One region of the Streptomyces sp. NPDC055815 genome, then DNA from elsewhere that is predicted to be linked to it. Evidence: riboswitches for the same ligand, from Rfam matches in the RefSeq annotation. Region 1 holds a riboswitch; the other holds the start of a gene.
The links. Region 1 has a riboswitch for cobalamin ahead of ACWGN5_RS29665 (ribonucleoside-diphosphate reductase subunit alpha). Riboswitches for the same ligand answer to the same signal wherever they lie in the genome.
Positions count from the first base shown of each region.

Region 2: it holds a riboswitch for cobalamin, as region 1 does, so the genes downstream of both, ACWGN5_RS24240 (ABC transporter substrate-binding protein) here and ACWGN5_RS29665 (ribonucleoside-diphosphate reductase subunit alpha) in region 1, are expected to answer to the same signal.

Region 1 covers NZ_JBSHDU010000057.1:33,670-37,870, forward strand. Annotated here, with positions in the region: gene ACWGN5_RS29665 (ribonucleoside-diphosphate reductase subunit alpha) at 1-2,151, opposite strand, end outside; cobalamin riboswitch at 2,284-2,406, opposite strand; gene ACWGN5_RS29670 (GNAT family N-acetyltransferase) at 2,461-2,961, opposite strand; gene mctP (monocarboxylate uptake permease MctP) at 3,048-4,201, opposite strand, start outside.
Region 2 covers NZ_JBSHDU010000040.1:19,474-23,674, forward strand. Annotated here, with positions in the region: gene ACWGN5_RS24225 (TetR family transcriptional regulator) at 22-615, shown strand; gene ACWGN5_RS24230 (DJ-1/PfpI family protein) at 705-1,433, shown strand; gene ACWGN5_RS24235 (cold-shock protein) at 1,688-1,894, shown strand; cobalamin riboswitch at 1,945-2,122, shown strand; gene ACWGN5_RS24240 (ABC transporter substrate-binding protein) at 2,204-3,250, shown strand; gene ACWGN5_RS24245 (FecCD family ABC transporter permease) at 3,247-4,201, shown strand, end outside.

The DNA.
Region 1 (4,201 bases):
CGGCGTCTCCATGAAGAGGTTCAGGGACTGCGACTGGTCGAGGAAGGGGGTGCGGGCGGCGGCCATGTCGATGAGGCCGCGCTGCGGGATCTCCCAGGCCGTGCGGTACAGCTCGCGGACCTCGGCCGGGACCCAGGTGAAGCCGGCCACCGAGCCGTTGGAGTCGCGCAGCGCCTCGCGGGTCTGCGCGTCCCACACGCCGAGCTTCTTCAGCTCGTCGACGAGGTACGAGTTGACCTGGAGGAACTCGCCGGACAGCGTCTCGCGCTTGAACAGGTTGGAGACCTGCGGCTCGATGCACTCGTAGACGCCGGCGATGGAGGCGATGGTCGCCGTCGGGGCGATGGCGAGGAGGAGGCTGTTGCGCATGCCGGTGGAGGCGATGCGGGCGCGCAGGGCCGTCCAGCGCTCCGGCCAGTTCAGCTCCACGTCGTAGTGGTCCGGGTGCAGGACGCCCTGGGCGGTGCGGGTCTTGTCCCAGGCGGGGAGCGGGCCGCTGCGCTCGGCGAGGTCCGCGGACGCCTCGTAGGCCGCCAGCATGATCCGCTCGGCGATCTTCGTCGACAGGGCGCGTGCCTCGGCCGAGTCGAACGGCAGCTTCAGCTGGAAGAAGACGTCCTGGAGGCCCATGGCGCCCAGGCCGACCGGGCGCCACTTGGCGTTGGAGCGGCCCGCCTGCTCGGTCGGGTAGAAGTTGATGTCGACGACGCGGTCGAGGAAGGTGACGGCCGTGCGGACGGTCTCGTCCAGGCGGGCCCAGTCGATGTCCCCGCCGGTGACGAAGGCGCCGAGGTTGACGGAACCCAGGTTGCAGACTGCCGTCTCGTCGTCGTTGGTGACCTCGATGATCTCGGTGCAGAGGTTCGAGGAGTGGACGACGGTGCCCGGCTCGGCCGTCTGGTTGGCCGTGCGGTTGGAGGCGTCCTTGAAGGTCATCCAGCCGTTGCCGGTCTGGGCGAGGGTCCGCATCATCCGGCCGTACAGGTCGCGGGCCGGCATCGTCTTGCGGGCGAGGCCCGCCGCCTCGGCCTTGCGGTAGGCGGCGTCGAACTCCTCGCCGTACAGGTCGACGAGCTCGGGCACGTCGGCCGGGGAGAACAGCGACCACTCGGCGTCGGCGTTGACCCGGCGCATGAACTCGTCCGGGATCCAGTGCGCCAGGTTCAGGTTGTGCGTACGGCGCTGGTCCTCGCCGGTGTTGTCGCGGAGCTCCAGGAACTCCTCGATGTCCGCGTGCCAGGTCTCCAGGTAGACCGCGGCGGCGCCCTTGCGGCGGCCGCCCTGGTTCACGGCGGCGACGGAGGCGTCGAGGGTCTTGAGGAACGGCACGATGCCGTTGGAGTGCCCGTTGGTGCCGCGGATCAGCGAACCGCGGGCGCGGATGCGGGAGTACGAGAGGCCGATGCCGCCGGCGTGCTTGGAGAGGCGCGCGACCTGGTGGTAGCGGTCGTAGATGGAGTCCAGCTCGTCCTGCGGGGAGTCCAGGAGGTAGCAGGAGGACATCTGCGGGTGGCGGGTGCCGGAGTTGAAGAGCGTGGGGGAGGACGGGAGGTAGTCCAGGCGGCTCATCAGGCCGTACAGCGCGCTCACTTCGTCGAGGGCGCGGGCCGAGTCGTCCTCGGCGAGGCCGCAGGCGACGCGCAGCATGAAGTGCTGCGGGGTCTCGATGACCTTGCGGGTGATCGGGTGGCGCAGCAGGTAGCGCGAGTAGAGGGTGCGCAGGCCGAAGTAGCCGAAGCGGTCGTCGCCGGCCGGGTCGATCGTGGCGTCGAGCCGGGCCGCGTGCGCCGCGACGAGCTCGGCGGTGCGGTCGGCGATGAGGCCTTCGCGGTGACCGACGGCGACGGAGGCCGAGAAGTTCACGGCGCCCTGGCCGGCGGCCTCGTCGGCGATGGTGATGGTGAGGAGCCGGGCGGCGAGCCGGGAGTACGCGGGGTCCTCGGCGATCAGGCCGGCGGCCGCCTCGGTGGCCAGCTCGCGCAGCTCCGCCTCGTCCGACGTGGCGCTGCGGCCGCGGAGGGCGGCGGCGGCGACCTTGCCGGGGTCGGTGTCCGGGAGGTCGGCGGTGAGATCGGTCAGGGTCCGCAGGAGTACGGTCCCGGGGCCGTCGGTCTCGATCGCTGCGGCCGGATCGGCGGGCGCGATGGTCACGTGGGGGCTCTCCCTCGCTCGGCTCGGGGCCTCGGGCGGGAAGGCGGGCAGGCGGGCACGCGTACGCGTGGGCGCGCCGTGTCCACCGGCCCACTCCGCGAGGCCCGGACGTCTGTGACACCCGGAACGGACGGACCGGGTGCGCTGCCGGCAGGTCTTCGGACTCACCGCGTACGAATCCGCACGAAGCACACCGTTGCGGGACAGTTCCGGATTCGCGCCGGATTCCCCTGCGTCGACAGCGAGGATGAGCATACATGTGGGGGGCGCCGCTCGTGGCACCCCCCACATGTTGTGTCGGTCCCGGCGCTACAGCTCCAGGGCGTAGGTCCTCAGCGAGAGGTCGGGGATCGGTTCCCAGTCCCGTTCGGGGGTGCGGACGAAGCCGAGGCGCTCGTAGATCCGGTGCGCGGAGACCATCAGATCGGCCGTGGAGAGCACGAGACGAGCGCACCCGGGGAGGGCCCTCGCCCGGTCCACGCAGGCCCGTACGAGGGCTTCTCCGACGCCCCTGCCGCGGGCCTCGGGGGCGACCACGAGCATCCGGAACTCGGCCTCGCCGGCGACGGCGATGTCCGCCCAGGTGGTGCCGCCGGCGGCGAAGGTCACGCCGCCGATGATCCCGCCGTCGGCGTCGACGGCGACGAGCACCTCGCTCTCGCGGGCCCGCCGGGCCGTGTCGCGGAGGACGGCCAGATAGAAGTCGTCCTCGCCGTCGTGCAGCAGCCCGTCATTCAGATAGGTGAAGCCGGTGAGGTCGCCGAGCTCCTCGTACTCCTCGGGCCGTACACCCCTGATCGTGAAGTCCATGCGTCCCAGTCTGCCGCGCGCGGGCAGACGGGAGGGGCCCGGGATCTCCTGGTGAGATCCCGGGCCCCTGCGGCGTGTCCTTCCGGTCAGTGCGTTCCGGCGCCGACCTTCGGGAGGTCGCGGACACCGGCGTCGCCGGCGTCCGCCGTGTAGTCCTCGGGGGAGGTCTCGTCGACGCCCTCGGGGGCCTTGACGGCCTTGAGGACGAAGGTCAGGACGACCGTGACGAGGACGTTGAGCACGAAGGCGGTGAGGCCGATGTAGCCGATCTCGCCGATGCCGGGGATCTCGGCGGCCGAGCCGCCGAAGTGCTTCTGGGTCGGGCTGGCGACGCCGTACGCGGCGGCCGTGCCGTACGCCATGCCGACGGCCCAGCCGGCGAGCAGCGCCCAGCGGTGGAACCAGCGGGTGAAGAGACCGCCGACGAGCGCCGGGAAGGTCTGCAGGATCCAGATGCCGCCGAGCAGCTGGAAGTTGATCGCGACGGTCTTGTCCATGGTGAGGACGAAGACCAGCGCGCCGACCTTCACCAGGAGGGAGACCAGCTTGGAGACCTTGGTCTCCTGGGCCGGGGTGGCGTCCTTCTTGATGAAGTCCTTGTAGATGTTGCGGGTGAAGAGGTTGGCCGCGGCGATCGACATGATGGCGGCCGGGACGAGCGCGCCGATGCCGATCGCGGCGAACGCGACGCCCGCGAACCAGTCCGGGAACATGGTCTCGAAGAGCTGCGGGATGGCGAGCTGGCCGTTCTTGACCTTGATGCCGGCGGCGATCGCCATGAAGCCGAGCAGCGCGAGCAGGCCCAGCATCAGCGAGTACAGCGGCAGGATGGTGGTGTTGCGGCGGATGACGTTCCGGCTCCGGGACGACAGGGTCGCCGTGATGGAGTGCGGGTACATGAAGAGCGCGAGCGCCGAGCCGAGCGCGAGCGTCGCGTAGGTCCACTGGCCGGCCTCGCCGGGGACGAGCGCGCCCTTCGGCTTGCCGGTGGCCGGGTTGACCGTCGCGTACGCCTCGCCCGCCTTGGCGAAGATCTCGTCGAAGCCGCCGAGCTTGATCGGGATGTAGATGATCGCCACCGCGATGACGATGTAGATCAGGGTGTCCTTGACGAAGGCGATGAGCGCGGGGGCGCGCAGGCCGGACGAGTAGGTGTACGCGGCCAGGACGCCGAAGGCGATGAGCAGCGGCAGGTCCTTGACGAACCAGTTCGTGTCCTCGCCGCCGCCGACGCCCATCA
Region 2 (4,201 bases), on a different contig from region 1:
GGTGGATAAAGTGGGGGCACGATGACACGTTTCCGCGAGAGTGTTCGGTCCCTCCTGCGCGAGCAGGTGCTCGACGCCGCCTACCGGCTCGTCGCCGCCGACGGCTGGGGCGTGCTCCGCATGGCCGCCGTCGCACGGGCCGCCGGCATCAGCCGCCAGACGCTCTACAACGAGTTCGGCTCGAAGGAGGCCATCGGCAACGCCCTGGTCCAGCGCGAGCTGGAGGGCTTCCTCCTCGGCATCCAGCGCGAACTCGACGCCCACCGGGGCGAGTTGGAGGCGGCAGCGGCGGCGGGCGTCGGCTACACGCTCCAGCAGGCCGTGGACAACCCCCTCATCAAGAGCGTCCTGCTCGCCGCGCGCGGCGGCGAGGACGACCTCCTCGCCTACCTCACCACGCGCCCGGAACCGGTCTTCGGCACGGCGATGGCGATGCTCGACGCGTACGCGATCGAGGCCTGGCCCGACGTCGACGAGGAGTCCCGCGGCCTCGCCGTCGAGACGATCGTGCGGCTCACCGTCAGCCACATCGTCCAGCCGGTGGCCGCGCCGGAGGAGTCGGCCCGGCGCATCGCCAGGATCACGGCACGGATCGCCTACCCGGGCGGTGCCTGACCCGGCCGTCGGGAACCCGTGGGCGGTGGCGGCCGACTGCCTCGACGCGACACGGAACGTCGGGCCCTGCCATCCCCTGGGGGAGAACCATGAACCGCCGCAACCTGCTCCGCGCCACCACCGCCCTCGGGGCCGCGGGCGCGCTGGGAACCAGCACCGCAGCCCACGCCGCCCCCGCGGCGCCGCCGTCGGCGCGCCGCCCGCTCCGCGTCCACCTCGTGCTCTTCGACGGCGTCGAGGAACTCGACTTCGCCGCCCCCTACGAGGTGCTCTCCGCCGCCGGCTTCTTCTCCGAGCGTCCGGTGGACGTCCGGTACGTCTCCGTCGACGGGCCCGGCACCGTCACCGCCGCCTACGGGACCGAGGTCCGCGTCGACCACCCCTGGGCCCCGCGCGAGGCCGACCTGCTCGTCGTACCGGGCGGCGGCTACGCGCGCCGGGACAGCCCGGGCGTCTGGGCCGAGATCGACCGGGGCGCCCTGCCCCGCGCCCTCGCGGCGGCGGTCCGGCCGGGCCTCACCGTCAGCGCCCTGTGCACCGGCGTCATGCTGCTCTCCGCCGCCGGACTCACCCGGGGCCGCCCCTGCACCACCCACCACAAGGCCCGCCCGGACCTGGAGCGGCAGGGCGGCGTCCTGAAGGGGGCCAGGGTGGTGGACGACGGCGACCTCGTGACCGCCGGGGGTGTCACCTCGGGCCTGGAGCTCGCGCTCTGGCTCGTACGCCGGGAACTCGGCCCCGACGCGGCGAACGGCCTGGAGGCCATGCTCGAGTACGAGGCGAGGGGCACGGTCTGGGTCCGGCCGGACCGGCACTGAACGGACCGGCACTGAACGGACGGGTTCGGGCGGACGCGTCTCTGACGGACGCGGCGAGGCCCGCTGTCGGACACGGGGGATCTCCGACAGCGGGCCTCTGTTGAATATTGTACGAGATCATCCGGGGTGGTTCGCCCCGGCCGGCGGCGGTGGCGAACGGGGGAGGGACGGGGTACATCTCCCCTGAGGCGCGGACACGGCCCCCGGGGCCGGACACCCTCGACCGCGCCCCCCGCGCCGACGAGGAGGCCGCCGTGGAAGGCAGAAGCAAAGGGTTCGTGCAGTCCTTCAACCGTCTCGGCGGGTACGGCTTCGTCGTCCCCGTGGGCTCCGAGGAGCAGGTGTACTTCAGCGCCGAGGACATCGAGAGCGAGGAGCGGACGGTCTCCGAGGGGCAGCAGGTCTCCTTCGTCCTGGTCCTCGGCGACGGCCGCTTCGAGGCGAAGGAGCTGCGCGTCTGACGGCGACGGGCGTCCGGGGTGCGGCGGCCGGCCGGTGGTACTGTGCCGAGGCCAGTCGCACCTTTGTACGCACCTGAACGGGTACGTCCACGGGTCAGGGAATCCGGTGCGAGACCGGAACTGACGCGCAGCGGTGAGGGCGACGGGCGGAGCATCGGCCACTGGGCGGCACGACGGGCCCGGGAAGGCGCTCCGTCCGGCTGACCCCGAGTCCGAAGACCTGCTGGCGGCCCCGGCGGCACGCGGTCGTCCGGGGAGCACCGTACGACAGGCTCCGCGTATGAGCCGTGGACGCAGAGGAAGTCCCCCGTGCCGCTCGCACACCCCGTCCGCTCCGCCGTGCCCGCCCTCACCGGCGTCCTGGTCCTCCTCGCGACGGCGACCGGCTGCGGGCCCTCCGCACCCTCGTCGAAGCCCGCACCGGAGCGCGGCCACCCCGTGACCCTCGACGACAACTGCGGACGGAAGGTCCGCGTCGACCGCGCCCCGCGCCGGGCCGTCGCCCTCGACCAGGGAGCGGCGGAGATCATGCTCTCCCTCGGCCTCGCCGACCGCATGGTGGGCACCGCGACCTGGACGGACCCCGTGCTCAAGGGCCTGGAGGAGGAGAACGCCAAGGTCCCGCGCCTCGCCGACCGCTACCCCTCCTTCGAGAAGGTCCTCGACACCGAACCCGACTTCGCGGCCGCCTCGTTCGCGTACACCCTCGGCAAGGGCGGGGTCGCGCCCCGCGAACGCTTCGAGCAGCTCGGGGTCCCGACGTACCTCTCGCCGACCGACTGCGTCGGCAAGGACAACAGCGGCGACGGCGACGGCGTCCGCACCCGCCCCCTCACCACGGACACGGTCTACGGCGAGATCCGCGACCTGGCCCGGGTGTTCGGGGTCCCCGAGCGCGGCGAGAAGCTCGTCGCCGGGCTGAAGGCCCGGGTGGCGAAGGCCACGGCGGCGGCCGACTTCACCGACGCCACCGTCCTCTACTGGTACTCCGACGCCAAGTCGCCCTACATGGCCGGATGTTGCGGGGCACCCGGGATCGTCACGAACGCCCTCGGGGCGAAGAACGTCTTCGACGACACCCGCGAGGAGTGGCCCCAAATCAACTGGGAGACCGTCGCGGACCGCGACCCGGACGTCCTCGTGATCGGCGATCTGACCCGCCGCGCGCAGTCCGCCGAGAGCGCGGCGAAGAAGATCGAGTTCCTGGAGTCCGACCCCGTCACCCGGAACATGACGGCCGTGAAGCACAAGCGGTACGTCCTGCTCAGCGGCCAGGCGATGAACCCCACCCTCCGCACCGTCGAGGGCGTCGAGAAGGTGGCCGCCGCGCTCCGCTCGTACGGCCTCGCGAAGTGAGGACGACCCGGCGGGAGACCACGGCCGCCACCGTGCCCCTGTGGGCGGCGGCCGGGCTCGCGCTGCTCGGCCTGTCCGTGGCCGTGGCCGTCACCATCGGCCCGGCGGACATCGGCGTCGGCGAGGCCGGTTCCGTGATCGCCGCCCACCTCGGCGGCGGCGCCTCCGGCCTCTCGCCGATCCGCGACGGGATCGTCTGGGACCTGCGGCTGCCCCGTACCCTCCTCGCCGCCGTCTGCGGCGCCGGACTCGCCGTCTGCGGGGCGGTGATGCAGTCGCTCCTGCGCAACCCGCTCGCCGACCCCTTCGTCCTCGGCGTCTCCTCCGGCGCCTCCACCGGCGCGGTCGCGGTCGTCGTCCTCGGCATCGGCGGCGGGGTCCTCTCCGTCACCGGCGGGGCGTTCCTGGGGGCGGTGGTCTCCTTCGCGCTCGTCCTGCTGCTCAGCCACACCCTCGGCGGCTCCACGGACCGGGTCGTCCTCGCGGGCGTCGCCGCGATGCAGCTCTTCTCCGCCCTCACCTCCTTCGTCGTCATGACCGCCGCCGACGCCGAGACCACCCGGGGCGTCCTCTTCTGGCTGCTCGGCTCGCTCGCCGGGGCCGGCTGGAGCGACGTGTGGCTGTGCCTCGGCGTCCTCGCGGCCGCCCTGCTGGTCTGCGGCGGGTACGCGAGGACCCTGGACGCCTTCGCCTTCGGCGAGGAGGCCGCCGCCTCGCTCGGCATCGCCGTCGCCCGGACCCGGCTCGTCCTGCTGTGCGTCACCGCGCTCCTGACGGCCGCCCTGGTCTCCGCCGCCGGGGCGATCGGCTTCGTCGGCCTCGTCCTGCCGCACGCCGCCCGCGCGCTCGCGGGTCCCGGGCACGCCCGGCTCCTGCCGGTCACCGCCCTTGCCGGAGCGGTGTTCCTCGTGTGGGCCGACACGCTCGCGCGTACGGTCCTCGACCCGCAGG